DNA from 2 places in the Isoptericola sp. b515 genome. Region 1 is predicted to be linked to the other one. Evidence: riboswitches for the same ligand, from Rfam matches in the RefSeq annotation. Region 1 holds a riboswitch; the other holds the start of a gene.
The links. A riboswitch is a leader RNA that binds a small molecule or an ion and turns the genes downstream of it on or off. The one in region 1 is predicted to bind thiamine pyrophosphate.
Positions count from the first base shown of each region.

Region 1 (15,565 bases):
GGTCGAGCCCGACGACTCGTCGACGGACGACTCGTCGGTCGCGCCCTCCTCCGGGCCGTCCAGCGTGACGGCGTCGACGCCCCCGGACGGGTCGTCCTGGTCGCTCGTCCCGACGGCGGCGGCGCCCGCGACGCCCATGCCCAGGGCCGCGGCGGTGCCGACGACGATCCAGCGCTTCTTCACGGACGGTCTCATGGCTGCTCCCTCGAACGGTGCCGGCATCCGCTGCCTGCGGACGTGCACCATCCTTCGGCGCCGGCATGAGACCTCGCGGAGACGAGCATGAGAGTCCTCTCATCCTCCGGGCGCGACCCGCCGAGGGCCGGACGGGCCGTCGCCGTGGGCACGGGCCTCCCGGACCGCGGACCGGGCGCGCAGACGCTCGTCGCGGTCATTACGGTAGGCCTCATGACGACCTCTCCTGTCGACGCCACCACCACGCCCGCCTGGGGCGAGCTGCTCCGCCACCACCAGGAGTTCCGCGGGGACCTGCGCGGCTGGTTCGCCGCCGATCCCGGCCGCGCCGAGCGGTTCAGCCACACCACCGGGGACCTGCTGGTCGACCTGTCGAAGAACCTGGCGACCGACGAGACGTTCGACCTCCTCGTCCGTCTCGCGCACGAGGTGAACCTGCCCGAACGCATCGAGGCCATGTTCACCGGCGAGCACATCAACGTGACCGAGGACCGTGCCGTGCTGCACACCGCGCTGCGCCGGGCCCCCGGGACGCAGCCGTCGCTCGTCGTCGACGGCCAGGACGTGGACGCCGACGTCGCCCGTGAGCTCGACAAGGTGGGGGCGTTCGCGGAGCAGGTGCGCTCCGGGGAGTGGAGCGGCGTCACCGGCAAGCCGGTCCGGACGGTCGTCAACATCGGCATCGGCGGCTCCGACCTCGGCCCGGTCATGGTCTACGAGGCGCTCAAGCCCTACGGGCGCGAGGACCTCGAGGTCCGGTTCGTCTCGAACATCGACCCCACCGACCTGGCGCAGAAGACCGCCGACCTGGACCCCGAGACGACGCTGTTCATCGTGGCGTCCAAGACGTTCGGCACCCTGGAGACCCTCACCAACGCCCGCCTGGCCCGGGCCTGGCTGTGGGAGCGTCTGCACGCGGTCGGCGCCATCGAGGACGACCACGACGCGAAGCAGGCCGCGGTCCGCGCCCACTTCGTCGCCGTCTCCACCGCGCTGGACAAGGTCGAGGCGTTCGGCATCGACCCCGCCAACGCGTTCGGCTTCTGGGACTGGGTCGGCGGTCGGTACTCGGTCGACTCCGCCATCGGCACCTCGCTCGCCGTCGCCTTCGGCCCGGAGGTCTTCCGGGAGCTGCTCGCCGGCTTCCACACCGTCGACGAGCACTTCCGCACGACGCCGCTCGAGCGGAACGTGCCCGCGCTGATGGGGTTGCTCAACGTCTGGTACACGAACTTCCTCGGCGCCCACACCCACGCGGTGCTCCCCTACGCCCAGCAGCTCCACCGCTTCCCCGCCTACCTGCAGCAGCTCACGATGGAGTCCAACGGCAAGTCGGTGCGCTGGGACGGGTCGCCGGTCACGACGCAGACCGGCGAGGTCTTCTGGGGCGAGCCGGGGACGAACGGCCAGCACGCCTTCTACCAGCTCATCCACCAGGGCACCCGGACCGTGCCGGCCGACTTCGTCGCGTTCGCGACCCCCGCCTACCCGCTGGTCGACGCGGTCGGTGACGGCAAGGCGGTGGCGCCGGGCGCGGACGTGCACGAGCTGTTCCTGGCGAACTTCTTCGCCCAGACCAAGGCCCTCGCGTTCGGCAAGACGGCCGACGAGGTGCGGGCCGACGGCACCGCCGAGGAGCTGGTCAGCGCCCGGACCTTCTCCGGCAACCGTCCGACGACCTCGATCATGGCGCCGGCGCTCACGCCGTCCGTCCTGGGTCAGCTCGTCGCGCTGTACGAGCACATCACCTTCGTCCAGGGCGTCGTGTGGGGCATCGACTCCTTCGACCAGTGGGGCGTCGAGCTCGGCAAGAAGCTGGCCCTGGAGGTCGCCCCGGCCGTGTCCGGGGACGACGCCGCCCTGGCGGAACAGGACTCCTCGACCCGCCGGCTGGTGGAGTTCTACCGGACACACCGGGCCTGACCTGCGGCGACGCGAACCGGTGGGTCGCGGGGGCGTTCTGCTCCTACACTGTCTCCGCGATCCACCCTCGCGCCGCCCGAAAGGAGCCCACGTGCCGACTGCCCGGAGTGCCCAGCTCTCCACGATCCTCACGGACCACGCCGAGGCCGTCCGCGCCGCGTGGCTCGACGCGTCGAGCGTCGAGCTGCGGGGCCGCAGCACCCGCGGCGAGCTCGAGCGCGAGCAGTCGGACATCTACGACGCGCTCGTGGAGGGGCTGCGCGACGGCGGCTCCGAGCTGGGCGACGCGGCGTTCGACCAGCTGCGGGGCATCCTGGCCGACGTCTCCGGTGCCCGCGCCCGCCTGGGGTTCACCCCCCGGGAGACGGCGATGGCGGTGTTCGCGCTCAAGGAGGGCCTGTACAGCCTGGTCGACGACGACGTCCGCGCGCACCTGACGCCGCTGATGCGGCTGGTGGACGACCTCGGCCTGTACACGTTCGAGAACTACGCGGACGCCCGCGAGGCGATCATCACCGAGCAGGCGGAGCAGCTCATGGAGCTGTCCACCCCGGTGGTGAAGCTGTGGGAGGGCATCGTCGCGGTGCCGCTGGTGGGCACCCTCGACTCGGCCCGCACGCAGGTCGTCATGGAGAAGCTCCTCAACACCCTCGTCGAGACGGGCAGCGAGCACGCGATCATCGACATCACGGGTGTGCCGGCGGTCGACACCCAGGTCGCCCAGCACCTGCTCAAGACGGTCGTGGCGGCGCGCCTCATGGGCGCCCAGTGCACGATCAGCGGCATCCGGCCGCAGATCGCCCAGACGATCGTGGCCCTCGGTATCGAGTTCGGCGACATCCGCACCCGCGCGTCCCTGGCCGACGCCCTGGTCGACGCGCTGCGCGAGAAGAAGCGACCGACCAGCGAGGTGCGCGGGTGAACGAGGTCCCGATCCTCAAGATCGGGTCGACGCTGCTGGTGTCGATCCAGGTCGAGCTGCAGGACGACACCGTGCTCCAGCTCCAGGAGGACCTCGCCGCCCGGATCACCCGGACCGGTGCGCGGGGCGTCATCATCGACATCTCCGGCCTGGAGATCGTCGACAGCTTCATCGGCCGCATGCTGGCCTCCGTCGCCGCCGTCTCGCGGGTGCTGGACGCCCGCACCGTCGTCGTCGGGATGCGTCCCGCCGTCGCGATCACCATGGTCGAGCTCGGGCTGGGGCTGCACGGGGTGCAGACGGCGCTCGACGTCGACCGCGGTCTGGCCCTGCTCAGTCCCGACAGCGTGGCGGCCGAAGACGTCCTCCTCGCGGCCGTCGAACGCGACGCCGGATGACCACGACCTCTCCCACCACCGGCACCCGACAACCGGTTCGCGACGACTCGGACGTGGTCCGGGTCCGCCAGGCCGTGCGACGGCTCGCCCAGCAGGCGCGGCTGTCCCTGGTCGACCAGACGAAGCTCGTCACCGCGGCGAGCGAGCTCGCGCGCAACACCCTGGTGCACGGCGGCGGCGGCGAGGCCGAGGTCGAGCTGGTCACGAGCGGGCGGCGCACCGGTGTCCGTGCCGTCTTCTCGGACCAGGGCCCCGGCATCGCCGACCTCGACCTCGCGCTCACCGACGGCTGGACCAGCGGCGGCGGGCTCGGGCTGGGGCTGTCGGGGTCGCGTCGTCTGGTCGAGCACTTCGCGATCGACACGACGCCCGGGGTCGGGACCCGCGTCGAGATCGCGGCCTGGGCGCGATGACCGGCGTCGTCGATCCGGACGAGCCACGCAGTGTGCTCGAGAGTGGCGCCTGGTACACGGTCGACCACCCGTCGGCCGTCGGCCGGGTGCGCCGCGCGGCGGTGACGACCGCGATCCGGCTCGGGCACGACGAGAGCCGTGCCGCCGAGGTCGGGCTCGTCGTGTCCGAGCTGGCCACGAACCAGACCCGCCACGCGGGCTCCGGCCGCATGCTGCTCGCGGTCGACCGGACGGACGGGTGCGCCCGCCTGACGGTGCTCGCCGTCGACTCGGGGCCGGGCATGCGCGACGTCGCGGCGGCGATGCGGGACGGTGTCTCCTCGCGGGGCACCCTCGGCATCGGTCTGGGCACGCTGCCCCGGCTGGCGGGCTCGTGGGACGCGTGGTCGGCCCCCGGCGCCGGGACCGTCGTGTCCGCCGCGTTCGACGCGCGCCGTCCCGTCGCCGGCGACGAGCGTCCGGCGTCCACCGCCGGCGCCCCGAGCGGCATCACCCGCGCCATGACGGGTCAGCAGGTCTGCGGTGACGCGTTCGCGGTCCGCGTGGACGACGGCGCGTCGAGCGTGCTGGTCGCCGACGGGCTGGGTCACGGCCCGCTCGCGGCGGCGGCCTCGCAGGCCGCCGTCCGGGCCTTCCGCGCGGCTCCCGCGGCCGGCCCCGCGATCCTCCTCGAGCGGGTGCACCGTGCCCTGGCGGGCACGCGCGGCGCCGCCGTGGCGGTGGTGCAGCAGATCGGCTCCACCCTGCGCCACGCCGGCATCGGCAACATCGCCGGGGCGATCCACGGCACCCGCACCCGCAGCCTGCTGAGCCCCCCGGGCATCGGCGGGTCGCGCTCCCCCGCGATCTCGGAGACGACGCACGCCGTCAGCGAGGGCGACGTCGTCACCCTGTACTCCGACGGACTGACCGACCGGGTCAACCTCGTGGACTACCCCGGTCTGCTGCTGCGCTCCGCGACCGTCGTCGCCGGCGTGATCATGCGCGACTTCGCCGTCCGGCGCGACGACGCCTGCGTGGTGGTCCTGCCCGTCCGAGGGGCCACACGGCCATGAGCGGGGCGGTGGAGGCCGCAGCTCTGCAGCGTCGGCTGGCCCGGCTCGAGCAGGCGCACGAGGCACTGACGGCCCAGTACGAACAGCTCTCGGCCGAGCTGGAGGAGACGAACTCCGGCGTGGTCGCGCTCTACGCCGAGCTGGACGAGCGCGGCCGCCAGCTCGCCGCGGCGAACGAGGCCAAGTCGCGGTTCCTGCGCAACGTGAGCCACGAGCTGAGGAGCCCGGTCAACTCGATCATCGGCCTGGCGGGACTGCTCGCCGAGTCGTCGCTGGACGACGACCAGGCCCAGCAGGTCCGGTTCGTGCGCGACAGCGCCGACACGCTGCTGACCCTCGTGGACGAGCTCCTGGAGCTGGCGCGCGCCGAGGCCGGGCACCAGGACGTCCACCCCGCCCCGTTCGACATGGCCGAGCTCCTCGCCGAGCTGGAGGGCACCACGCGCCCGCTGGTCCGGGACGGCGTCGAGCTCGTCGTCGACCGGCCGGGCGTGCCCGTGCTGTGCAGCGACCGGCGCCTCGTGGCGCGTATGCTCCGCAACCTGCTGACCAACGCGGTGAAGTTCACCGAGCGCGGGTCGGTGCACCTGGTCGTCACGCCCACGGCCGACGGCGCGCGGTGCGAGGTCCGGGACACGGGGCTGGGCGTGCCCGCGGACCAGCTCGACGCGATCTTCGAGGAGTTCGTCCAGGTGCCCCACCACCTGCAGCCGGGCGCGCGGGGGACGGGTCTGGGGCTGCCGTACGCGCGGCGCACCGCCGAGGCGCTCGGCGGCAGCCTCACCGCGACCTCGACGCTCGGCGAGGGGAGCGTCTTCACGCTCACCCTGCCCTCGCTGGAGGACGCCGCCGGGGCGGACGCCCCCGCCGGTGCCCGCAGCGGTCGCGTCGGCCACGTCCTCGTCGTGGACGACGACCACGCCTTCGGCTCCTCGGTCGCCGGTCTGCTCCGCGACGAGGCGACACGGGTCAGCGTCGCCCACGACGCCGGCACGGCCCTGGCGATGCTGCAGGACGACGTCGACGCCGTCGTCCTGGACGTGCGCATGCCGGACACGACCGGCACGGCGCTGCTGGCTCGGATGCTGGACGAACGGCCGGGCCTGGCAGCCGTCCTGATGTCGAGCGGACCGAGCCCCGCCCCCGGCCCGTGGACGCGCACGGCGCGGTTCCTGCCGAAGGACCGGATCGACCGTGCCGCACTCGTCGCGGCACTCGACACCGAAGGGACAGCAGGACCGTGATCGAGGAGAACGGACGGCGACGGGTGCTCGTCGTCGACGACACCCACGCCCACCGCTACCTCATGGCCACCTGGCTGCGCGCCGCCGGCTACGCGGTGGCGGAGGCCGCCACCGGGAGCGAGGCGCTGCAGCGCGCCTCGGCCGAGTTCGACACCGTGGTCCTCGACGTCAACCTGCCGGACGTCTCGGGGGCGGAGGTGTGCCGGGAGCTGAAGAACAGGCCGGAGACGTCCCCCGTGCCCGTCCTGCACGTGTCGGCCACGTCGATCGACGCGGCGGCCCGCACGGCCGGGTTGCAGCACGGCGCCGACGCCTACCTGCCCGAACCCCTCGACCGTGACGAGTTCCTCGCCACCGTGGGCGCGCTGTGCCGCAGCTACGACGAGAAGCGAGGGGCACACCGGACCGCGCAGCGGCTCGACGACCTCGGCACGGCGCTGGTCCCCCTGCACTCGGCGCGCTCCGCCGAGGAGGCGGTGGACCTCGCGGCCCGGGGCGCGTCGAGCGTCCTCGGACGTGCCGCGATCGCCATGGTGGTCGTCGATGCCGACCACGTCCTGCGCACCGTGTGCCCGGCGCCGGGCGCCCCGCTGGTCCGCGGTGCCGGCGAGACGCCCGTCCCGCCGCCGGGAGGGGTCAGCTCGGCGCTGCTGCCGAGGGAACGCGTCCCCGCGCCGTGGCGGGAGCTGCTCACGCAGGCCGGGGTGGGGCCCTCCTCGTGGTGGACCACGTGGATGCGCGACGCCCGCGGGCGGCTCGTCGGCGGCCTCGGCGTCCAGCTGGCCGACTCCGAGACCGGCCCGACGGACGACGACCGGGAGACCGTGCGACGGTTCACGCAGGCGACCGCGGTGGCGCTGGCCAACCTGCGCCTGCTCGCCGAGGAGCACCGGATCACCCGCGCCCTGCAGGACGCGCTGCTCCCGTCCGACCTCACGGTGCGCCCCGGGTTCGACGTCTCCGCGTGCTACGAGGCCTCGGACGACCTGCTGGACGTCGGGGGCGACTTCTACGACGCCTTCGACCTCCCCGACGGCCGGGTCGCGGTGGTGATCGGCGACGTCCAGGGCCACTCCCTGCACGCCGCCACCGTCATGGGCGAGCTCCGTCTGACGCTGCGCGCCTACCTGCGCGAGGGGCACGGGGCGGAACGCGCGCTGGAGCTGCTCAACGAGGTGCTGCGCACCGACCACACCGAGACCGCGACGGTGTGCGTCTGCCTCGCGGACCCGGTCACCGGCGAGGTCGAGCTGACCGACGCCGGGCACCTGCCGGCGATGCTCGTCCGCTCCGACGGCACGGCACGGCCGGTGAAGTCCACCTCCCGGCTGCTGGGGCTGCCGAGCCCGGAGAGCCGCCCGCCGTACCGCACCACGCTGGCGGTCGGTGACCTGCTGGTCCTGGCCACGGACGGACTGGTCGAGCGCCGGGACGGCTCGCTGCGCGACGGCCTGGCCCGGCTCCGGACCGCCGCCGCGCAGATCCCCGGGACCTGCCCCGACGACGCGTGTCAGCACCTGCTCGACGCCTTCGACGACGGCGCGCGCGAGGACGACGTGGCCGTGGTGATCGTGCGCCGCACGAGCGGGGCCGCTCAGTAGGGTCAGGGCATGCCACCCCTGGAGCCACGGGCGATCCTGGCCGGCAGGCCCACCGCCCGGCCGTCGGTGGGGGTCGTCGTCACGGTGGCCACGTCCTCCCTGTGCCTGGCGGTGGCTCTCGCCCTGCTGCTGCGGGACGGTGCGGACGGCGTGGTCACGGCGGTCGTCCTGGCGCTCGTCCCCCTGCCGCTGCTGCTCGCCGGGGTCCTCGCGCTCGACCGCCTCGAGCCCGAACCCCCCGACGTCCTCGTCGCCGCGTTCGGCTGGGGTGCGGGCGTCGCCGTCCTGCTCGCCACGCTCCTCAACACCGCCGGGCTGGACCTCGTGTGGCGGCCGATGCTCGGCGCCGAGCTCGGCCGGTACGCCACGGCGTCCCTCACCGCCCCGGTCGTCGAGGAGCTGGCGAAGGGCGCGGTGCTCGTGGGGCTGCTCTGGTTCAGGCGCCACGAGCTCAACGGCCCCACCGACGGCATCATCTACGGCTCCACGGTGGCGCTGGGCTTCGCCACCGTGGAGAACATCAGCTACTACGCCACCGCTCCGGCCGGGACGCTGGCGGGGACCTTCGTCGTGCGCGGGATCGTCTCCCCGCTGCTGCACCCCCTGTGCACGTCCCTGATCGGCGTGGGCGTGGCCGCGGCGGCCCTGCGCCGGCCCGGACGGCGTGCGCTGCCCGTCGTGGCCGGCGTGGCCGGGGCGACCGCGCTGCACGCCCTGTGGAACGCCTCGACGGCGGCGGGTGCTCTCGGTCTCGGGGTCGCGTACCTGCTGGGCGCCGGCGTGCTGGCGGCGCTCGGCGTCGTGCTGCACCGGGACCGTCGTCGGATCGTCGGCCTGGTGCGCCGGCACCTGCCCCGCTACCAGGAGCTCGGCGTGATCGGCACGGGCGACCTGCGGATGCTGTCGTCGCTGCGGGCACGGCAGCGGGCCCGCGAGCAGGTCCGCGGTGCCCTCGGCCGGGGCGCGGCGCGGGCCCTGGCGGACTACCAGCAGGCCGCCACCGAGCTGGCGATGCTGCACCGCCGGTACGACCTGGGCCTGGTGGACGACGACGCGTTCGTGGCCCGCCGCGACCCGCTGCTGCTGCTCATGGGGCACGCACGGGTCGTCTTCGCGCGCTGACGGAGGGCTGCGGCCCACGGTCTACGGCAGGCCCCACCGGCGACGGTCAGGGGAGCTCGAGCCCGAGGAACTCCGCGACCCGCGCCGAGGCGGGTGCGGCGCGGAGCCGCTCCGGGGTGTCGACCTGCAGCAGCTGCCCGGCGTCCATCACGGCGACCCGGTCGGCCACCGTGAAGGCCTCGGCGTGGTCGTGGGTGACGAACACCGCCGTCGTGCGGGTCGCCCGCAGCGTGTCGCGCACGTCGATCGCGAGCTTCTCCCGCAGCTGCCGGTCCAGGGCGGACAGCGGCTCGTCGAGCAGCAGCAGCCGCGGCCGCGGGGCCAGGGCCCGGGCCAGCGCGACCCGCTGCTTCTCCCCGCCGGACAGCGTCGACACGGCCCGCCGCGCGTACCCGGCCAGCCCGACGTCCGCGAGCAGCTCGGCCACCCGGTCGCGCCGCTGCGCCGCGGGGATCCCCTGCATCTCCAGCCCGTAGGCGACGTTCCGGCCCACGTCCCGGTGCGGGAACAGCTGACCGTCCTGGAACAGCAGGCCGAACCCGCGCCGGTGCACCGGCACCCGGGCCAGGTCCTGCCCCGCGAACGACACCGACCCCGCCACCAGCGGCTCCAGCCCCGCGACCGCGCGCAGCAGCGACGACTTGCCGCAGCCGCTCGGCCCGAGCAGCGCCAGGACCTCGCCCGTCGCGACGTCGAGCGACACGTGGTCGACCGCCGTCGTGCCCGCCTCGTGCCGCGTGCCCTCGTAGCGCACGACGACATCACGGACGCTCAGGCCCTCGGCCCCGGACATCAGAACTCCCCTCCGCCCGCGTCACCGCGCAGGCGTTCCGCCACCATCATGACCGTCGCGGTGAGCACGGCCAGCACCACGGACGCCGCGAGCGCCATCCCGTAGTTCTCCGCCCCGGGCCGGCCGATGAGCCGGAAGATGACGACCGGCAGCGTCGCCGCGTCGGGCCGGGCGAGGAACGACGTCGCGCCGAACTCGCCCAGCGACACCGCGAACGCGAACCCGACGGCCAGCCCGAGGGACCGGGCGGTCAGGGGGCCGTCGACGGTCCGCAGCACCCGGCCCGGGGCGGCACCCAGGGTGGCGGCGACCTCGCGCAGCCGCGGGTCGATCGCCCGCACCACGGGCAGCACGGTGCGGACCACGAGCGGGATCGCGACGACCGCCTGCGCGATCGGCACGAGCAGGCCCGAGGTCCGCAGGTCGACGTCGAGCCCGAGCGGCCGGTCCAGGGTGATGAGGAACCCGAACCCGACGGTCACCGCGGAGACCCCGAGGGGCAGCATGAACGCGGCGTCGAGCGCCCCGACGGCCCGGCGCAGCCCGGCCGACCGGGGACGGCGCGAGACGACCAGGGCCACGAGCCCGCCGACGACGACGGCGATGAGGGCGGCCAGCACGGCCGTGCGCAGCGAGTTCGCCGTCGCCTCCCACACGGTGACGGACAGCGCGTTGCGGCCCCCGGTCGTGCCGAGGGCGACGTAGTTGTCGAACCCCCAGGTGCCGTCGGGCGTCCGCAGCGAGCGGGCGACCAGACCCGCGAGCGGCACGACGACCAGCAGGCCGACGACGGCGACGGTCGCGGCCGCCGGGACGGCGTCGCTGGCCCGTCGCCAGGAGAAGCGGTGCGCCGCGGACCGGTCGCTGGTCAGGTGCAGCGCGCGCTCGCGGCGGGCACGCAGCCGGGCGCTGACGAGCAGTGCTCCGGTGACGACCACGAGCTGCAGGATGCTGAGCACGGCGGCGGCGCGCAGGTCGAGGAACTGGGTGGTGCGGATCCAGATCTCGGTCTCGATCGTGCCGTACCGCATGCCCCCGAGCACCAGGACGACGCCGAACGCCGTCGAGCAGAACAGGAAGACCACGGCGGCCGCGGACGCGATCGCGGGCCCCAGCGCCGGCAGGGTGACCGTGCGGAAGGCCCGCCACGGGCTCGCGCCGAGGGAGCGGGCCGCCTGCTCCGCCCGCGGGTCGAGCCGCTCCCACAGCCCGCCGACGGTGCGCACGACGACGGCGTAGTTGAAGAACACCAGGGCGACGACGACCCCGGCGAAGGACTCCTCGATGCCGAGCCACCCGAAGGTGCCGCCGGGGGCGAACAGCGCCCGGAAGGCCACGCCGACCACGACGGTCGGCAGCACGAACGGCACGGTCACCAGGCCGCGTGCCAGCGCCCGGCCCGGGAACCGGCACCGGTACAGCACGTAGGCGCCGGGCAGCCCGAGCAGGACGGCCAGGACCGTGCCGACGGACGCCTGGGCGAGGGTCTGCCCGACGACGCGCCACGTGCGGGGCTGGGACAGGACCTCCGCGAACCCGGACAGGTCGAGCGCCCGGGTGCCGCCGTCGTCGGTGAAGAACCCCTGGACGACGAGCGCCGCCACGGGCCACGCGAAGAACACCCCGAGGAACAGCAGGGGCAGGCCGGCGGCGAGGACCCACCACAGCCAGGTCCCCGGGGCGGGCCGACGGCGGGGCGGCCGCAGGGACGCCCCGCCGCTGGTGGAGGGCGTCACCCGATGACCGTGGCCGTCCACTGCTCGATCCACTCGTCACGGTGCGCGGCGATCTCGTCCGGCGCGACGTCGAACGGTTCCTCGGCGAGGGGGGCGAACTGCTCCCACTCGGCCGGCAGCTCGACGGTGTCGTCGGCCGGGTACATGTACATGTTCGCGGGGATGTCGGCCTGCACCTCGGCGGAGGCGAGGAAGTCCACCAGGGCCCGGGCACCGTCGGGGTTGTCGGTGCCGGCGAGGACGCCGGCGTACTCGACCTGGCGGAAGCAGGTGTCCAGCAGCGCCTCGGTGGTGCTCTCGCTGCCGTCCTCGCTCACGGTGAAGGCCGGGGAGGTGGCGTAGGAGAGCACGATCGGCCGCTCACCGCCCTCGCCGGCCCCGGAGAAGTCGACGTAGTAGGCGTCCGACCAGCCGTCGGTGACCTTGAGACCGTTGTCCGAGAGGTCGGCCCAGTACTGCTGCCAGCCGTCCTCCCCGAAGGCGTCGACGGTGGCGAGCAGGAACGCGAAGCCGGGCGACGAGGTCGCCGGGTTGGTCACGACCGTCAGGTCCTCGTACGCCGGGTCGGTCAGGTCCTCGAGGGTGCTCGGCGGCTCGACGCCCTCGGCCTCGAACCAGGTGGTGTCCACGTTGAGGCAGACGTCGCCCTTGTCGATCGGGGTGAGCCCCTCGAGCGCCGGGTCGACGAGCCCGGTCGCGGACGGGTCGAGGTCGGCCGGCGTGTACGGCTCGAAGACGTCGGCCTCGACGGCACGCGAGGCGAAGGTGTTGTCCACGCCGTAGACGACGTCGCCGAGCGGGCTGTCGGCCGTGAGCACGAGCTGGTTGACCAGGGTGCCGGCGTCGCCGGCGGCGACCTGCTCGACAGTGAGCCCGGTCTCCTCCTCGAACGACTCCAGGACCCCCTCGCTCAGGGCGAAGGAGTCGTGCGTGACGAGCGTGACGGTACCGGACAGCTCCGGCGTGGCGCTCGCGTCGGCGGAGCCCGCGGAGCTGCTGGGCGCTGCTCCGGGGGACTCCTCGCCGCCGCAGGCGGCCAGCGCGGGCAGCAGCGCGACGACGGCGGTGGTCGCGACGGTGCGACGGAGACGATGACTCATGTGTCCTCCTCAGACGTTCGAGAAGGGGGTCCGCCGCTCGGAGGGTCCGAGGCGACGGGATCGAGAAGCCCGACTTCCTCCACCGGTGCTAACCGGATCAGGTTCGAGGGTCTGCGGTGGTCCGCACTCTCAGCGCCGACGGCGCTCCCCTGTCGTTCCCCCCGAGCCTACACACCTCGAGCACGCTACGGTGGTGGCGTCCGTGGCGCGGACCTCCCGAGGGAGTTCGTCCGTGACCGCCCGGCGCACCGAACGACTGGAGGACCCGTGGAGCTGTCCAAGAGCACCGAGCCGACGCTGGCCGTGAAGGTCGGGACGATCGCGGCGACCCTCGCCGCGGGCTGGGTGGCCCAGAAGATCATCAAGACGATCTGGGAGAAGGCCACGGGCAAGGAGGCCCCGATCGACCTGGACGCGGACGACATCCCGATCGTCCAGGCGATCACGTTCGCCGCCGTCACGGGTGGTGCCGCGGTGATGGCCCGCCGGCTCGCGAAGCAGGGAGTCGTCAAGGCGGTCGACCGCCGCGCCAAGAAGATCTCGACGGTCTGAGTCCCGGACTCGCGGGGCGGCTCGGTCGCCCCGCGAGCGGTCGGGCGGTGACCGGCGCGCCTCGCGAGAGGTCGGACCGGTACCGGTGCTCAGCGCCGGGTGCTCTGACGCCGACGGGCCAGCTGGGCCTCGTGCCCGTGCGGGCGGTCCACGCTGTGGACCGCGTCGAGCGCGGCCTGCAACCGGTCGTCAGGCTCTCCCCGGGACGTGCGGAGCTCGCTGACGACCTGTGACGCCGCTGACTGCATCGGGATCCCGGCTCGTGCGGCGACCTCGCCGAGCAGGTCCGTGGCGTCGGCCTCGTCCAGGCCCCGGGTGATCATGAGGGCACCCTTGACCTGTTCGACGGCGGCGGCGGAGACCATCGCCCGCCCGACGGCACGGTGGGACTCGCGGTCCAGCACCTCGCGAGCGACCGGGCTGACGTCCAGCACGTACCCGCCCACCCGGGCGATGGCCCCGTCCTCGTCCAGCTGCCCCCGACCCGTGACGACGACCGTACGTGCCTTGCCGTGCGGGTCGATGATGCGGTGGGCGCTGCTGAACGGCCGCCCGGCCCGCAGGGACACGATCGCCGTCCGCGACACGCGCGCCCGGTCGTCCGGGTGGGTCCGCGCCCGGATGATGTCCACGGTGGGTGTGAGATCGCCGGGCTCCGACCCGTACATCCGGTAGACCTCGTCGGACCACCACACGGCACCGGAGGGCGCGTCGATCCGGTACTGACCCACGACGAGCTGGGTCCCGGTGGAGAGTGCGTCGGTCACCGATGAGAGCGCGGAACTCTTCATGATCCGCGACGACGACGGCGAACTCATGTGTTCTCCTCCCGACGATCTCACCGGGCCGGGCCGGGCCGGTGTGGCCCACCGTACTCCGCGGAGTCACGAGCGCCACCTGGGCGGACGTCTTCACCCGCGGGTTTCACCCGCCGACGCTGTACGCGTCCTGGGTCGTCGTCCGGGCCACGGTCACCGACTGCTCGCGGCGGTGCGCCCGCACGGACCACGCGACCGCCGCGGCCCAGAGCACGACGACGGCGGCGAGGACCACCGTCGTCCAGACCGGCGCGAGGTCGACCGCGGCGAGCAGGGTCCGGCTGTTGGTGAGCACGATGACGCCACCGACCGCCGATCCGAGCACCCGGGGCGGCACGAGCCGGACCAACCAGGCCGCGACCGGCGCGGCGACGAGGCCGCCCAGCAGCAGGGCGGTGGCCCACATCGGGTCGATGCCCGCCGTCCCGAGGCCCACGAGGAAGCCCAGGCTGGCCGCCACGGCGACGAAGAACTCGCTGGTGTCGATCGAACCGATGACCTTGCGGGGCTCGAGGCGTCCGCTGGCGAGGATCGCCGGCGTCCCGACCGGCCCCCAGCCGCCGCCACCGGTGGCGTCGAGGAAGCCGCCGACCAGGCCGAGGGGCGCGAGGAACCGGCGGCGCAGCGGCTGGCCGATCTTGTCGGTGCGCAGGCCGCGGAACGTGAACCGGGACAGCACGTACACGCCGAGCGCGAGCAGCAGCACCGACATGACCGGCTTGGCGAGATCGGTCGACAGCCACGACAGGAACGTCGCCCCGGCGAACGCGCCGATCGCCCCCGGCACGCCGATGCGCGCCACGACGCGCCAGTCCACGTTGCCGAACCGCCAGTGCGACGCCCCCGACGCGAGGGTGGTCCCGATCTCCGCGAGGTGCACCGTGGCCGACGCCGCGGCCGGGTTGGTCCCGATCGCCAGGAGCAGCGTCGTCGACGTGACGCCGTAGGCCATGCCCAGGCTGCCGTCGACGAGCTGAGCCCCCAGGCCCACGAGAGCGAGCAGCACCAGTGTCTGCATCACAAGTCCCTCCGTCCGTGCGTGGTCGGCGACCCCGCTGAAGTGACTATATCCGATCGGGCTAGTCGGGTTTAACGATACGCAGCATCCTGGTCGAATGTGCGTCGACGGACCCGGAGGGGGCCGCGGTCAGGGGTTCTGCCAGGCGGAGTCGCTGGACGTCAACGACCGGATCTCGTCCGGGAGGGATCCCGCCGCCAGGTCGGACACGGTGACCTCCTCCAGGACACGCCGCACGCTGGCCCGCAGGGCCACCCAGACGTGCAGGAGGTCGGCGGCGGCCCCCTCGTAGTCCAGGTCGGCGGGACGCTCGTCGCGGACGAACACCAGCGGGCCGTCGACGGCCCGCACGACGTCCGCCACCGTCACCTGGTCGGCGGGTCGTGCCAGGACGTAGCCGCCCCGTGCGCCCCGGCGGCTGGCCACGATGCCCTCGCGGCGCAGGTCACGCAGGATCGACTCGAGGAAGCGGTGCGGGATGTGCTGCGCCTCGGCCAGCGACTCGGCGGGCACGGGTGCACCGTCGTCGCCCGCGGCGAGCTCGGCCGTCGCGCGCACCGCGTAGTCGGCCTTCGCCGAGACCCTCACCCTGGTTCCTCCCGTTCAGCAGTCCGCCCCGCACGCTCACCGCGCACCCTGCGTTCATCGTAGAGGTGGGGAGCGGGCCGTCCGCGA
Region 1 is NZ_JAUQYR010000005.1:259,377-274,941, forward strand. It holds gene Q6350_RS15060 (hypothetical protein) at 1-195, opposite strand, end outside; gene pgi (glucose-6-phosphate isomerase) at 409-2,118, shown strand; gene Q6350_RS15070 (STAS domain-containing protein) at 2,210-3,040, shown strand; gene Q6350_RS15075 (STAS domain-containing protein) at 3,037-3,438, shown strand; gene Q6350_RS15080 (ATP-binding protein) at 3,435-3,851, shown strand; gene Q6350_RS15085 (SpoIIE family protein phosphatase) at 3,884-4,906, shown strand; gene Q6350_RS15090 (HAMP domain-containing sensor histidine kinase) at 4,915-6,150, shown strand; gene Q6350_RS15095 (SpoIIE family protein phosphatase) at 6,147-7,751, shown strand; gene Q6350_RS15100 (PrsW family intramembrane metalloprotease) at 7,761-8,873, shown strand; gene Q6350_RS15105 (ABC transporter ATP-binding protein) at 8,920-9,666, opposite strand; gene Q6350_RS15110 (ABC transporter permease) at 9,666-11,402, opposite strand; gene Q6350_RS15115 (thiamine ABC transporter substrate binding subunit) at 11,399-12,502, opposite strand; TPP riboswitch at 12,560-12,663, opposite strand; gene Q6350_RS15120 (DUF4235 domain-containing protein) at 12,770-13,054, shown strand; gene Q6350_RS15125 (PAS domain-containing protein) at 13,144-13,821, opposite strand; gene Q6350_RS15130 (sulfite exporter TauE/SafE family protein) at 13,979-14,890, opposite strand; gene Q6350_RS15135 (Rrf2 family transcriptional regulator) at 15,020-15,478, opposite strand.

Region 2 (15,565 bases), on a different contig from region 1:
ACGACGTTGACCACGCGCACCTTGAGGTCCGGCAGCTCGGTGCGCAGGATGTCCGCGGCGGCCAGCACCTCGAGGGTGGGCACGTCGCCGGCGCAGCCGAGCACGACGTCCGGGTCCTCGCCGTGCACCTCGGTGCCGGCCCACTCCCAGATGCCGAGCCCGCGGGTGCAGTGCGCGATCGCGTCGTCCATGGACAGGAACTGCGGGGCCGGCTGCTTGCCGGCCACGACGACGTTGACGTACTGGCGGCTGCGCAGGCAGTGGTCGTACGTGCTGAGCAGCGTGTTGGCGTCCGGCGGCAGGTACACCCGCACGATCTCGGCCTTCTTGTTGACCACGTGGTCGATGAAGCCCGGGTCCTGGTGGCTGAAGCCGTTGTGGTCCTGACGCCACACGTGGCTGGACAGCAGGTAGTTGAGGCTCGCGATCGGCCGCCGCCACGGGATGTGGTTGGTCACCTTGAGCCACTTGGCGTGCTGGTTGAACATCGAGTCGACGATGTGGATGAACGCCTCGTAGCTGGTGAACAGGCCGTGGCGGCCGGTGAGCAGGTAGCCCTCCAGCCAGCCCTGGCACTGGTGCTCGGACAGCATCTCCATGACCCGGCCGGCGCGTGCCATGTGCTCGTCGACGTCCGGGCCGTAGAAGTCGGCGTTCCACTGCTTGTCCGTCGTCTCGTAGACCGCCTGCAGCCGGTTCGACGCCGTCTCGTCGGGTCCGAAGATGCGGAAGTTGTCCGGGTTGCGGCGCACCACCTCGTTCAGCCACGAACCGAGGACGCGGGTCGACTCCGCCACGGCACCGCCCGGCTCGGGCACGTCGACGGCGAAGCGGCGGAAGTCGGGCATGCGCAGGTCCTTGAGCAGCCGCCCGCCGTTGGCGTACGGGGTCGCGCTCATCCGCAGGTCGCCGGTCGGGGCCTGGGCCGCGATCTCCTCGCGCAGCCGGCCCGCGTCGTCGAACAGCTCCTCGGGGCGGTAGGACTGCAGCCAGTCGCGGAGCACGTCGAGGTGTTCGGTCGTGTCGCGGGCGCTGGACAGCGGGACCTGGTGGGAGCGCCAGGAGTCCTCGGTCTTGTGACCGTCGATCTCCGGCGGGCAGGTCCAGCCCTTGGGGGTGCGGAAGACGATCATCGGCCAGGCCGGTCGCTCGTCGTTCCCGGCGGCGGCGTCGGCCTTGATGCGGGCGATGTGGTCCATCACCTCGTCGAGCAGCTGGGCGAAGCGCCGGTGCACGGCCGCGTGGTCCTCCCCGTCGAAACCGCCCGTGAAGAAGTACGGGGTGTGCCCGTAGCCGACCATCAGAGCGCGCAGCTCGTCGTCGCTGATGCGGCTCAGCACCGTGGGGTTGGCGATCTTGTACCCGTTGAGGTGCAGGATCGGCAGGACGACACCGTCGGTGCGGGGGTTGACGAACTTGTTGGAGTGCCAGCTGGTCGCCAGCGGCCCGGTCTCGGCCTCGCCGTCGCCGACGACGGCGGCGACCAGCAGGTCGGGGTTGTCGAACGCCGCGCCGTAGGCGTGCGAGAGCGCGTAGCCGAGCTCGCCGCCCTCGTGGATCGATCCCGGGGTCTCCGGGGCGACGTGGCTGGGGATCCCGCCGGGGAACGAGAACTGCCGGAACAGCCGGCGCATGCCCTCGGCGTCCTGGGTGATGTCGCTGTAGGTCTCGGTGTAGGTGCCCTCGAGGTAGGTGTTCGCCACCAGGCCGGGTCCGCCGTGGCCGGGGCCCGCCACGTAGACCGTCGACTGCTCGCGCTCGCGAATCGTCCGGTTGAGGTGCGCATAGAGGAAGTTGAGACCCGGCGTGGTGCCCCAGTGCCCGAGGAGGCGGGGCTTGACGTCGTCGCGCGTCAGCTCCTCACGCAGCAGCGGGTTGCTCAGCAGGTAGATCTGGCCGACCGAGAGGTAGTTGGCCGCGCGCCACCACTGGTCGAGCCGGTCGACGTCGGTGTCCGACAGCTCGGTGACACCGGTGGCCGGCCAGGTCGTGGTGCTCGGGGTCGTCGTGCTCATCTGCCACTCCTCCGCTCGGGACGTCAGGGCCGTGCTCGTGACCTCATTCCACCGCACCCGGGGCCCGAGTGCAGGGGGAGGACAGGATGGCGGGCGTGCCTGGTTCCTGCTGCCCGCCGGTGTCCCGGCCCTGTGGTCAGACCATATCGGATTCCCGTCGGTGGCGTCGACGCGGATACCGTGGGGCCGTGTCCGACGCCCCGCCCGCACGACGCTCGTTCTGGGCGGTCGCCCGCCAGCCGCGCATGCTCGTCGTCCTGCTGCTGCTCCTGCTCGCCGCCGCCGTGTGCGGACGCCTCGGCGTCTGGCAGATCGACCGTGCCTACGAGCGGGCGAACCTCGCCGCCCAGCAGGAGGCGGCCGAGCAGGAGGCCTCCGGACCGGCCGAGCTCGGCGAGCTGCTGGCGCCGCAGGAGGCGTTCCCCGGGGAGCTCGTCGGACGCGAGGCCCGGGTCACCGGGACCTACGAGCCGGACGGCCAGATGCTCGTCGCCGGCCGGTCCCTGGACGGCGTCGAGGGGTACCTCGTGCTCACGCCGCTGCGCGTGTCCGACGACGGGACCGGCGGGGCGTCGTGGGCCGAGCTGTCCGGGCCGCCCGTGCTGCCGGTGGTCCGCGGCTGGGTCGACTCGCCGGCCCCGGGGCCCGCGGCCCTCGAGGTGCCCGCCGGTGAGGTCGACGTGACGGGCTGGCTGCAGGCCTCCGAGTCCACTGCGCGCACCGGGACCGTCCCCGACAACCCGGACGGTCCGCCGCTGACGCAGGACATCGCCGCGTCGGCGCTCGCGAACACGTGGGACGGGCCGATCTACTCCGCGTACGCCGTGCTGACGTCGTCCGACCCGGCGCAGCCCGCAGCCGCGTCGGGCGGTCCGGCGCCCCTGCCCCGCCCCGTGCTCGACGGCGGGACCGACGTGAACCTGCAGAACTTCTTCTACGCCCTGCAGTGGTGGGTGTTCGGGCTGTTCGCCGTGGCCCTGTGGGTCCGGCTCGTGCGGGACGAGATGGCCGGCGGGCGTCGAGAACGACGACGGGACCGGCACCCCCGGGAGGGCGGACGGCGGGACGACGACCCGGTCGGCACCGGGATCGCCGGGCTGCCGTCGTCCTGACCCCTTCGTGCAACGAGCGTGCTCACTCGGTACCCGAAAGCTGTGGATGAGGGACTGAAGGCGCACGCACGGCGGCCGTCGGTGTGGGCGCCCTGGTGCTGCACGGCGTCCACGGGGCTCCGACGCGATTCGTCGCGGAGGTCGCTGCGGTGAAGGCGGCTCCGCGCCGCGGTGACGAGAGGGTCCGGGTGCGGCGCGTGCTGGTCCCGTCACCCGAGGAGGTGGACGGCATCCTCGTGGCACCGGTCGTCGACTCCCTGGCGCTCGCCGTGCCGGCCCTGACCCGTCTCGAAGCCGTCGCCATGATCGACTCGGCACGACACCAGGGACTGGTCGACGACGCCGGGGTGCGGCGCGCACGCACCCTGGCGACCGGTCGGCGCGGGGCTCGTCGCAGCCACGCGTGGTGGGCGCTCTCCGACGCGCGGGCCGAGTCGCCGGCCGAGTCGTGGGCCCGGATCACCTGCGGAGACGCCGGGGTGCCGCCGGACGCCGTCCAGCTCCGCGTCGTGCGCGCCGACGGCAGGGTCGTGGCGCGCGTCGACCTCGCGTGGATCCTGCCCGACGGCGGCGTGCTGCTCGCGGAGATCGGCGGACGGGACGTCCACTCGACGCCCGGAGCCCTGCTGGCCGACCGGCGACGGCAGAACCGGATCGACGCGCGGTGTACCGTCGTCCGGCGCTTCACCGGAGCCGAGGCGCGCGACGGGACGGCGGCCCGGGAGCTCGCCCGTGAGCTCGACGGGGCGGGGTGGGTGCCGACCCCCGTGCCGCCGGGACACTCCTCCTGCATCGAGCGTGCTGGATTGGTCCCGGACTCCTGGCGATGAGGGGCGAAGCCGGCACGCTCGATGCCTCAGGGGGGCGGGGCGTCACCCGTGCTGCCAGGACCTCCACAGGTTCGCGTACTCGCCGTCGGCCTCCACGAGCTCCTCGTGCGGGCCGATCTCGGTGATCCGACCACCGTCGACCACGGCCACCCGGTCGGCGTCGTGCGCGGTGTGCAGCCGGTGCGCGATCGCCACCACCGTCCGCCCGCTGAGCACGGCGTTCAGGGAGCGCTCCAGGTGCCGGGCAGCCCGGGGGTCGAGCAACGACGTCGCCTCGTCGAGCACGAGCGTGTGCGGGTCGAGCAGCACCAGCCGGGCCAGCGCCACCTGCTGCGCCTGTGCCGGCGAGAGCGGGTGCCCGCCGGAGCCGACCTCCGTCTCGAGCCCGTCCGGCAGCGCCGCGGCCCACTCCCGGGCGTCGACGGCCCCCAGCGCCTCCCAGAGCTCCACCTCCGACGCCGTGGTGTCGGCCAGCCGCAGGTTCTCGGCCAGGGTCCCGACGAACACGTGGTGCTCCTGGGTCACCAGGGCGACCTGGCCCCGCAGGTCCTCCAGGGGCAGGTCCACCAGCGGGACGCCGCCGACGGTCACCGACCCACCGGTCGGCGGGTGGATCCCCGCGAGCATCCGGCCCAGAGTCGACTTGCCCGCACCCGACGGACCGACGACGGCGAGCCGCTCACCCGGCCGCAGGTCCACGGACACCCCGTGCAGGACGTCCTGCCCCTCCCGGTAGGCGTAGCGGACCTCGTGGGCCCGCACCTCGTCCGACGTCGGCACCTCACCGGAGGTGATCCGGTCCGGTCCCACGAGCCCGACGCCGACCACGCGGGCCAGCGCCACGGCGGCGACCTGCAGCTCGTCGAGCCAGAACACCAGGTCGAAGACCGGTCCGCCCATCTGGTGCGCGTAGAAGGCGATGGTCGCCACGGCACCGATGGTGGTCAGGTCCTGCGAGACCAGCCAGGCGCCCCAGACGATCGCGGCGACGGGGGCGACCGCCACCGCGGTGTCGAGGGCGGGGATCAGCCGCTGGCGCAGCCCGAGGGTGTAGCTCTCGGCGGCGAAGGCCTCCGACAGGTTCCGGCGCAGCCGACGGCGCATCCGGGATCCGAGCCAGAGGGCGTCCGCGGTGCGTGCCCCTTCGACGGCCTCGGTGATCGTGCCGTTGACGGTCGCGTACGCGGCCGACTCGCGCAGGTAGCCCGGTGTCGCCCGGCGCAGGTACCAGCGGACGGCGACCACGATGACCGGCACGCCGACCAGCAGGCCGAGGGCGACCAGCGGGTCGGTGAGGAAGGCCGCCACCAGCGTCAGCCCGATCGTCACGACGCACACCAGCACCCGCGGCACGCCGAAGCGGACCGCGTGCTGCAGCTTGTTGACGTCGTTGGTGGTACGGGCGACGAGGTCGCCGGTCCCCGCCTTCTCGACGATCGACAGGGGCAGTCGCGTGGCCGTGGTCATGAACTGCTCGCGCAGCTCGGCGAACACCTGCTCGCCGAACACCATGGAGAGGCGTTGCGCGAACCGCGTCACGACGGCCTGCACGACGACGGCGCCCACCAGGATCAGTGCGATCCGGTCGACCCGCGCCACGGTGGTGCCGGTGGTGACCTCGTCGATGAACCGGCCCATGAGGAACGGCCCGGTCAGCCCCGCCACCGCGGCGAGGGCGTGCAGCGTCGCGATGCCGGCGAGCTCGCCGCGGTGGCTGCGGAACAGCCGGCCCACGGTGCGGCGGACCGCGTGCCGGTCGGCGATCGGCAGCCGGTTCGAGGACTCCGTCGGCAAGGACGGCGGTGCGGACGTGGTCGGGCTCATCGGGTGGCTCCTTCCAGGGCGGGTCCGGCCCCGCCGGCGGCCGGTGCCTCGGCATCCGCCGCGGCGTCCGGTGCGGGTTCGGCCATGGACCGCCCGACGACGGCGCGGTACCGGACGCCGTGCTCGTCGGGGCGGCCGAGCAGCTCGGCGTGCGTCCCGCGGGCGACGACGCGGCCGTCCACGGACAGCAGGACGGCCTCGTCGACGTGGTCGAGGACCAGCGGGCTGGCGGTGACGACCAGTGTGGTCCGTCCACGCCGGACCTCGGCGACGCGTTCCGCGATCCGTGCCTCGGTGTGCGCGTCCACGGCGCTGGTCGGCTCGACGAGCACGAGGATCTCGGGGTCGGTGAGCAGGGCACGGGCCAGCGCGACGCGCTGACGCTGGCCGCCGGACAGCGACCGGCCCTTCTCCGGCAGCTCCCCGCTGAGACCACCGGGGACGGAGTCGAGCACGTCCTGGGCGTCCGCGGCCAGGATCGCGGCCGTCAGCTCGGCCTCGCTCGCCCGGCCACGGGCGTCGAGCTCCTCACCGAGGATCCCGGAGAAGAGGTGCGGCGTCGCCTCGGAGACGACCACACGGTGGCGCAGCGTCTCCTTGTCGAGCTCGGCGAGCGGCACGCCGCCGAGCGTGACGGGTGTGACGGCCTCGGCGTCGTCGTCGAACCGGCCCAGCCGTGTGGCCACGGCGGCCGACACGTCGGGGTCGGCGCACACCAGCGCCTGCACCCGCCCCGCGGGGACCACGAGTCCCGAGGCGCGGTCGACCAGCTCGCTGCCCGACGGCGGCGCCTCCGTGGGAGCGGCGGACGGGGGTGTCGCCTCGGTGATCCGCAGCACCCCGAGGATCTTGCGCGCGGAGACCACCGCGTTGGTGGACGCCTGCAGCATCTGCGTGGCCATCTGCACCGGCCAGGCGAGGAACGCGGTGTACCCGTAGAAGGTCACGAGCTCGCCGGCGCTCAGGTCGCCGCGCACGACGGCACGGGCACCCAGCCACAGGACGAGCGCGCCGAGCAGCCCGGGCAGCAGCACCTGCAGACCGTCGAGCACGGACTGGACGCCGGCGACCCGTACGCCACGGCGTCGCACCTCCTGCGACTGGCGTGCGTAGCGTGCGGAGAAGACGTCCTCGCCACCGATGCCGCGCAGGATCCGCAGGCCGGACACGGTGTCGGCGCCGAGCGCGGTGAGCCGGCCCACCGACTCGCGATGGTCCTGCTGGCGACGCTGCAACGGGCGGACCAGCAGCGCGAGCGCGGCGGCCACGAGCGGTATCCCCAGAGCCACCACGAGGCCGAGCACCACGTCCTGGGAGACGAGGTAGCCGGCTGCGGCGACGTACGCGAGCACGCCGCCGACGAACCGGCCGGACATGGCGAACATGTCGCCGGCTCGCAGGGCGTCGTTCGCGACGGCCGCCACGACCTCACCGGTGGGCAGCTTCTGCGTGACGGCGTGGCCGGCGCGGGTCGCCTTCTCCCCGACGAGGGTGGTGAACGAGAAGGAGGCCCGCAGCCAGTTCTCCACGTCGAAGGTGTGGCTGAGGACGCCGGCGACGACGATCGCGGCACCCGACACGAGCATCAGGCCGCACCACAGGAGCAGCTCGGTCCCGAACCCCGCGGCCAGACCCGAGTCGACCGCGCGGCCGAGCAGGAGGGGTGCGGCGGCGGCGGCGAGCAGGGAGACGCTGCCCGCCGAGACCGCCCTGACGATCACGGAGCGCTGACGCCACGCCTGCCAGCCCAGCAGGCGGGCGGGCGAGGACAGCGGCGGGGAGCCCGGGTCGGGCAGGGGGAGCGGGAGCACGGTCGTCAGAGTAGGGCGGGCCGGACCCGTCGGGCACCGGAATTTCCCCGCCTATCCTGGTGAGGTGAGCACCGAGCAGAACATCCCGACGGCCACCACCGACCAGGCGGCGACCGCCATCCGCAAGGCACGCGGCGCCCTGACCCGCTACCGGGTGCTGGCGATCGTCACCGGCGTCATGCTGCTCGTGCTCTGCGTGGAGATGGTCTTCAAGTACCTGGTCCCGGTCCAGGCCGTCATCGACTACATGGGCTGGGTGCCCTTCGCCCACGGGTGGATCTACGTCGTCTACCTGGTCACGGTGCTCGACCTGTGGGCCAAGATGCGCTGGAGCTTCGGCCGGCTGACCACGATGGTGCTGGCGGGTGTGGTCCCGGTGATGTCGTTCGTGCTGGAGAAGCGGGTGCACGCCGACGCCGACGCCAAGCTCGTGGCGCTCGCCGACCGGTACGGGGTGTGACGGTGCACGCCGACGCCCCGGACCGGACGACCGACCGGCTGGCGCCCCTGGTCGACCCGGCGCCCGGGCTGACCGACGCCGAGCTGGACCGGTACGCACGGCATCTCGCGCTGCCCGGGCTGGGCCTCGACGGGCAGCGGCGGCTCGCGGCCGCCCGGGTGCTCGTGGTCGGTGCCGGTGGGCTCGGCAGCCCGGCCCTGCTGTACCTGGCGGCCGCCGGCGTCGGGGTGATCGGGGTCGTCGACGACGACGTCGTGGACGTCACGAACCTCCAGCGCCAGGTGCTGCACGGCCAGGCGGACCTGGGTCGGCCCAAGACGACGTCGGCGGCCGCGGCGATCGCGGAGGTCAACCCCCACGTCGAGGTGGTCGAGCACCCGGTGCGCCTGGACCCCGGCAACGTCCTGGACGTGCTGGGCGGCTACGACGTCGTGCTCGACGGGGCCGACAACTTCCCGACCCGCTATCTCGTCTCCGACGCCGCCGAGGTCCTCGGGCTCCCCGTGGTGTGGGGGTCGATCGACCGCTTCGACGGCCAGGTCAGCGTCTTCTGGGGCGCCCCGCGGTACACGGCGGCGGACGGCGGGACCACGTCCCGCCGGGGCGTCACCTACCGCGACGTCTTCCCCGACCCGCCGCCGCCCGGCGTCGTCCCCGACTGCGCCACCGGCGGCGTGCTCGGCGCGATGTGCGGCACGGTCGGCTCCGCGATGGCCACCGAGGCCCTCAAGCTGATCACGGGAGTCGGCGACGTCCTGCACGGGCGGCTCGCCGTGCACGACGCCCTGGCCGCGGACTGGCGCTCGCTCGCCGTCCGGCCCGACCCGGCACGCGAACCCGTCACGGCGATGCTGCCGGGTGACGACGCGTACGTGGCCTTCTGCGGGCTGGCGCCGGCCGGGGACCCGGGCCCCGGGTCGACGGAGGTCACCGTCGCCGACGCCCGGGCGCTGCTCGCGGCCGAGCGCCCCGCCGTCCTGGTGGACGTGCGCGAGGAGTGGGAGGCCCGGGCGCGCCCCGTGGCCGGCGCCCGGCTCGTGCCCAGCGGGACGTTCCTCGGCACCACTGCGGGAGCCCCGGACGCGGCGGCCCGGTCCGCGCTCGACACCCTGCCCACCGACCGGCCGGTGCTGCTCGTGTGCGCGGCCGGGCCGCGGTCGACCAAGGTCGCCCGGGTGGCCCGGGCGGCGGGCCTCGACGCGCGGTCCGTCGTCGGCGGCGTCCCCGCGCTGCTCGGCTGAGCGCCCCGCCTACAGGGCGAGGTCGAGCCGCCCCTCGGGCGGCGAGCTGGCGAGCGCACCCTCGCGCCGCGGGATGCGGCCGGCCCCGGCCGCGAGCCGCCCCGCCTCGGTGGCCAGCCGCATCGCGCGGGCCATGCGCACGGGGTCCTCGGCCCGCGTGACCGCGGTGGCGAGCAGCACCCCGGAGCAGCCGAGCTCCATCGCCAGCGCGGCGTCGGACGCCGTCCCGATCCCCGCGTCCAGGATCACCGGGACGCGGGCGGCCTCCGCGATCGCCGCGATGTTGCGCGGGTTGAGGATCCCGAGCCCGGAGCCGATCGGTGCGCCGAGCGGCATCACCGCCGCGCAGCCGACGTCCTCGAGGCGCCGGGCGAGGATCGGGTCGTCGTTCGTGTAGGGCAGCACGACGAACCCGTCGCGGACGAGCTCGTCGGCGGCCTCGACCAGGCCCACCGGGTCGGGCAGCAGCGTGACGTCGTCGGCGATCACCTCGAGCTTGACCCAGTCCGTGCCGCACGCCTCACGGGCGAGCCGGGCGGTGAGCACCGCCTCGCGCACGGAGAAGCACCCGGCCGTGTTCGGCAGGGCGCGGATGCCGAGGCGTTCCAGCAGCCCCCAGATCCCCGCGTCCCGGGTCGCCTCGCCGCCGGCCCGCGGGGCCACGCGGCGCATCGCCACCGTGGTCAGCCCCGTGCCGGAGGCGACCAGGGCCTCCTCCAGCGTGAGCAGGTTGGCGGCGCCCCCGGTGCCCATCACCAGCGGGGAGGCGATCTCGGTCCCCGCGACGACGAGCGGTGCGGTGCCGTGGGCGGTCGGGTCGGTCGTGGTCATGGTTCCTCCTCAGCCGCCCTGGACGGCGGTGACGATCTCGACGCGGTCGCCGGCGCGCACCGCGGTGGACTCCCAGGCGCCGCGCGGCACGACGATGTCGTCCACGGCGACGGCCACGCCGCGGACCTCCCCGTCGGTGACGTGCCCGGGAGCCAGGCGCGCCACCAGCGCGGTGAGCGGCACCGTGCCGGTCGGCCCGAGGTCGTAGGGAGCGCCGTTCACCAGGGCCCGGCTGCGGGCGGGGGCGGTGTGCCGGTCGGTGCTGGTCATCGGGGTCCTCCGTCGGTGCGGCGGGTGTCGGGGTCGGGCGGCGGGAACCGGCGCGGGTCCGACGCCCGGAGGGCGGCGAGCAGGGTCGGCGGGTCGGCGCGGGTGACGTCGACGTCGAACCACGAACCCGTCAGGCCCGCCACGACGATCTCGGCCGTGAGGGGGGCGAGCAGGATGCCGTTGCGGTGATGGCCGGTGGCCAGGTGGAGACCGGGCACGTGGGTCGGACCGACCAGCGGCAGGTTGTCCGGCGTCGCCGGCCGGGCCCGGGGCGTGACCTCGACGAGCGCCGCCTCGTCGATCGCCGGCAGGAGAACGCGGGCGTCCCGCAGCAGCGCGAACACCCCGCCGGCGGTGGCGCGGCGGTCGTCGGGGTTCTCCTCCGTCGTGGCCCCGACCACGATCTCGCAGTGCCCGGCCCACGGCCCCTCGGTCGCCGGTGTCCGGCCCACGACGTAGACGGGCCGGCCCTGGACGAGGCCGCGCACGACGTGCCGCGGCGTCAGGTCCGGGTCGGCCTGGAGCCGCAGGGTCTGGCCCTTGACGGGGCGGACCGGGACCGTGACGTCAGGCAGGTCCGCCAGGAGCGGCGCGGACGCCCAGCCGGCGGCCACGACGGTCGAGCCGGCGCGGTGCACCCGGCCCGCGTCGTCGAGCGCGCCGACGACGCGTCCGTCGTGCCGCACGAGCCGGACCGCGGCCCGCGGGACGACCGCGCCGTGCCCGTCGGCGATCGCCCGCTGCAGGGCGGCGTGCACGGCGCGGGGGTCGACGGCGTGGTCGCCCGGGACCCAGGCGGCACCGCTGAGCCGCGGTCCGAGCAGCGGTTCGTGCCGGCGCGCCTCGGCGATGGTCAGCACCCGCGAGCTCACCGCGTGCCGGGCCTGCAGCGCGAGGAGCCGTCGCAGCAGCGCGGCGTCGGTGTCGTCGTAGGCGAGGGTGAGCGTGCCGGACTCCCGCAGCCCGACCCCGGTGCCGGCGGCGGCCTCCAGGTCGGCGGCGAACGTCAACCAGCGGCCGGCGGCGGCCAGGTGCAGGGCCAGCGCGGCGTCCTCGGTGAACTCGGCCTCGGTGGCCGGGGCGAGCATGCCCGCTGCCGCCCGGGTCGCCCCGTCGCCCGCGTCGGGGTCCAGGACGGTGACGCTGAGCCCGGCCTCGAGCGCGCGCCACGCCACGGCGAGGCCGATGATGCCGCCGCCCACGACGAGGAGGTCACGCACGCCGTCCGGCGGCGTGGACAGGGGTCGGTCCACGGTGCTCCCTTCGCTGGCATGATCCAGATCAGGTTCGACGGTCGGCGCCCGGCGCCCTCTCAGCCTCCGCGAGGCTCCCGTGCTGCGCCCACCCTACTCCCGCCGGTCCCTAGACTCGGCCCCGATGGAGACCTCCGACCTGCGCGCACGCCTCGCCGACGCCCGCCTCTACCTGTGCACCGACGCCCGCGAGGAGCGCGGCGACCTGGAGGAGTTCCTGCACGCCGCGCTGCGGGGCGGCGTGGACGTCGTCCAGCTCCGCGACAAGACCCTCGACGTCGCCCGCGAGCTCGAGCTGCAGGCGCTGGTGGCGCGGGTCGCGACCGAACACGGCGCGCTGTGGGCGGTCAACGACCGGGCGGACGTGGCCGGGCTCACCGGTGCACCCGTGGTGCACATGGGGCAGGGGGACCTCCCGGTGCCGGCGGTGCGGACCCTGCTCGGCCCGGCCCCGGTCCTGGGCCGGTCCACCCACTCGGCCGCGCAGGCGGCCGCGGCGGAGGCCGACGGGGACGTCGACTACTTCTGCGTGGGCCCCCTCTGGGCGACGCCCACCAAGCCGGGCCGGACCGCCGTCGGCATCGACCTGCTGCGCGAGGTGGCCCGCACCGCGCCGACCACGCCCTGGTTCGCCATCGGGGGGATCGACGCCGACCGGCTCGACGCGGTCCTCGACGCCGGGGCGCGACGGGTCGTCGTCGTCCGCGCGATCACGGAGTCCGCGGACCCCGAGCGGGCCGCGCGGACCCTGCGGCAGCGGCTCGGGGCCTGAGGCCGGCGAGCACCCCGGACCGGCGCGCGACGGCGGATAGGATGAGGCGGTGACGTCTCCCGCCACCGCTCCCGACAGCACGCCCCGACCCGTCCTCGTGGTCGACTTCGGCGCCCAGTACGCCCAGCTCATCGCCCGCCGCGTGCGCGAGGCGAACGTCTACTCCGAGATCGTCCCGCACACGTGGACGCCGGAGCAGATGCTCGCCCGCGACCCCGCGGCGATCATCCTCTCGGGCGGTCCGTCCTCCGTCTACGCCACCGGCGCGCCCTTCGTGGACGCCGCGCTCTTCGACGCCGGCGTGCCCGTGCTGGGCATCTGCTACGGCTTCCAGGCGATGGCGCAGGCTCTGGGTGGCAAGGTCGCCCAGACCGGGACCCGCGAGTACGGCGGCACCGAGGTCGAGGTGTGCTCGGCCGGCGTGCTGCTGGCGGACACCCCGACGACCCAGACCACCTGGATGAGCCACGGCGACTCCGTGCACGCCGCACCGGAGGGGTTCGAGGTGCTGGCGACGTCGTCCGGGTCGCCGGTGGCGGCCTTCGAGGACCGCGGCCGTCGACTGTACGGCGTCCAGTGGCACCCGGAGGTCAAGCACTCCGCCCACGGGCAGACGGTGCTGGAGCACTTCCTCTACGAGGGTGCCGGCCTGCGGCCCGACTGGACGCCGGACAACGTCATCGCCGACCAGGTCGCCGCGATCCGCGCGCAGGTCGGGGACGCCCGTGTGGTCTGCGGGCTGTCCGGCGGCGTCGACTCCTCGGTCGCCGCGGCGCTCGTGCAGCGCGCGGTGGGGGACCAGCTGACCTGCGTGTTCGTCGACCACGGTCTGCTGCGCGAGGGTGAGGTGGAGCAGGTCGAGCGCGACTTCGTCGCCGCCACCGGCGTCAACCTGGTGGTCCGCGACGAGCGCAAGCGGTTCCTGGACGCCCTCGAGGGGCACAGCGACCCGGAGACGAAGCGCAAGATCATCGGCCGCGAGTTCATCCGCGTCTTCGAGGACGCCGCCCGCGACATCGTCGCCGAGGGGCACGAGCACGCCGTGCACGGCGAGGGCTCCGAGGTGAAGTTCCTGGTCCAGGGCACCCTGTACCCGGACGTCGTGGAGTCCGGCGGCGGCGAGGGCGCGGCGAACATCAAGAGCCACCACAACGTCGGCGGCCTGCCCGACGACCTGCAGTTCGAGCTGGTCGAGCCGCTGCGCACCCTGTTCAAGGACGAGGTGCGGGCCGTCGGCCGCGAGCTGGGCGTGCCGGAGCCGATCGTCGCCCGTCAGCCCTTCCCGGGCCCCGGACTGGGTATCCGGATCATCGGCGAGGTCACGGCCGAGCGGCTCGAGATCCTGCGCCGCGCGGACGCCATCGCCCGCGAGGAGCTGACGAAAGCCGGCCTCGACGCGGAGATCTGGCAGTGCCCGGTCGTGCTGCTGGCCGACGTGCGGTCGGTGGGCGTCCAGGGCGACGGCCGCACCTACGGCCACCCCGTCGTGCTGCGTCCCGTCTCCAGCGAGGACGCGATGACGGCGGACTGGACCCGGATGCCCTACGACGTGCTCTCGGTCATCTCCACCCGCATCACCAACGAGGTCAGCGAGGTGAACCGGGTCGTGCTCGACGTCACGAGCAAGCCCCCGGGCACCATCGAGTGGGAGTGACCGGGGAGCTCGCCGCGGCGCTGGCGACGGAGCCGGACGCCGTCACCACGACCCTCGGCGTCGTGCAGCGGGTGCTGGAGTACCTCGGCACGGTCGCGTTCGCGATCTCCGGGGCCTTCGCCGCCGGGCGCAAGCGCATGGACCTGGTCGGCGTCGTCGTCCTCGGCAGCGCCGTGGCCATCGGCGGCGGGACGCTGCGCGACCTGCTCATCGGCCGGACGCCGGTGTTCTGGGTGACCGAGCCGACGTTCCTGCTGGTCGGCGTGGTCGCGTCGCTCCTGGTGGTGCCGCTGGCGCGCACGCGCACCCTCGACCTGCTGCGCCGGCTGCAGATCATCGAGATCTCCGACGCGGCCGGCATGGCGCTGTTCGTCGTCATCGGCACGAACGTCGCGCTGTCCGCCGGGGCGAACGAGGTCTCGGCGGCAGTCGTCGGGGTGATGGCCGGGGTCGGCGGGGGCGTGATCCGCGACGTGCTGGCGAACGAGGTGCCGGAGGTGCTGAGCAACGCGCAGTTCTACGCCACGGCGGCGCTGCTCGGGGCGGCGGTCCAGCTCGGCCTGCGTCAGCTGGGGGCCGATCCGGCGATCGTGTTCTGGGTGCCGCTGGTGCTCATCCTCACGGTGCGTCTGCTCGCCGTCCGGCTCGGCTGGGGCATGCCGACGTTCTCGGTACCGGGTGAATGACGCCGGATTCCTGCTCTGACCTTCGGGTTCGTCGTGACGGGGCAGGTCGGGAGCGGTAAGTTGGCGGCCAGGGGCGTCAACTACCGGTCAACAACCGCAGAAGCGCTACGAGAGGCAGACTCATGTCCAGCTCTGTAACCGTCCAATCCGCCAAGGGTGTCCGCGGGATCGGCGTCTTCACCATCGTCGCCGGCATCCTGATGATCATCGCCGGTGCCGTCGTCTGGTTCGTGGTCTCGTCCACGCTGTCCGACGAGCAGATCACGGTCTCCGACGACGCCAGCATGATGGCCGGCCAGGAGGTCGCCGGGCCCTTCACCGCCTACGCGCAGGCCGACGTCATCAACCAGCACGCGCTGGAGGCCTCGGAGGGCATGACGTACGCCGAGCTCGACCGCGAGGACCCGCGTCGTGACACGGTCATGAACGCCTCGTTCCTGCGGGCCTCGCTGTTCACCTCGGTGGTCTCGTTCGGCGTCTCCGCCCTGGTGATCGGCCTGGGCGTGATGTTCGTGCTCATCGGCTTCGCCCTCGTCCGGCTCGGGGGCCCGAAGGTCGCCGCGGCGGCCGCTCCGCCGGGCGGGCCCGCGCCGGCCAGGACCGCCTGAGTCGCAGCTCCCGGACCAGCACGGACGTCGGGGCGAGCACACCACTGCCGGTGTGCTCGCCCCGACGTGCGTGCGGGGTCAGCGACCGGTGCGTCGGCGCCGCCGGGCGGCCCCGACGACGGAGCCCACCACGAGGAGCAGGCCGGCGGTGCCGAGCACGAGGATGGCGGCCAGCTCGGCGTCGATGCTCGCCCCGGC
Region 2 is NZ_JAUQYR010000001.1:197,323-212,887, reverse strand. It holds gene Q6350_RS00860 (phosphoketolase) at 1-2,015, opposite strand, end outside; gene Q6350_RS00855 (SURF1 family protein) at 2,204-3,127, shown strand; gene Q6350_RS00850 (hypothetical protein) at 3,277-3,957, shown strand; gene Q6350_RS00845 (ABC transporter ATP-binding protein) at 4,000-5,781, opposite strand; gene Q6350_RS00840 (ABC transporter ATP-binding protein) at 5,778-7,592, opposite strand; gene Q6350_RS00835 (DUF3817 domain-containing protein) at 7,657-8,052, shown strand; gene Q6350_RS00830 (ThiF family adenylyltransferase) at 8,049-9,293, shown strand; gene Q6350_RS00825 (thiazole synthase) at 9,303-10,124, opposite strand; gene thiS (sulfur carrier protein ThiS) at 10,134-10,394, opposite strand; gene thiO (glycine oxidase ThiO) at 10,391-11,647, opposite strand; TPP riboswitch at 11,636-11,738, opposite strand; gene thiE (thiamine phosphate synthase) at 11,772-12,419, shown strand; gene guaA (glutamine-hydrolyzing GMP synthase) at 12,469-14,073, shown strand; gene Q6350_RS00800 (trimeric intracellular cation channel family protein) at 14,070-14,759, shown strand; gene Q6350_RS00795 (aromatic ring-opening dioxygenase LigA) at 14,882-15,367, shown strand; gene Q6350_RS00790 (hypothetical protein) at 15,446-15,565, opposite strand, start outside.
Region 2: it holds a riboswitch for thiamine pyrophosphate, as region 1 does, so the genes downstream of both, thiO (glycine oxidase ThiO) here and Q6350_RS15115 (thiamine ABC transporter substrate binding subunit) in region 1, are expected to answer to the same signal.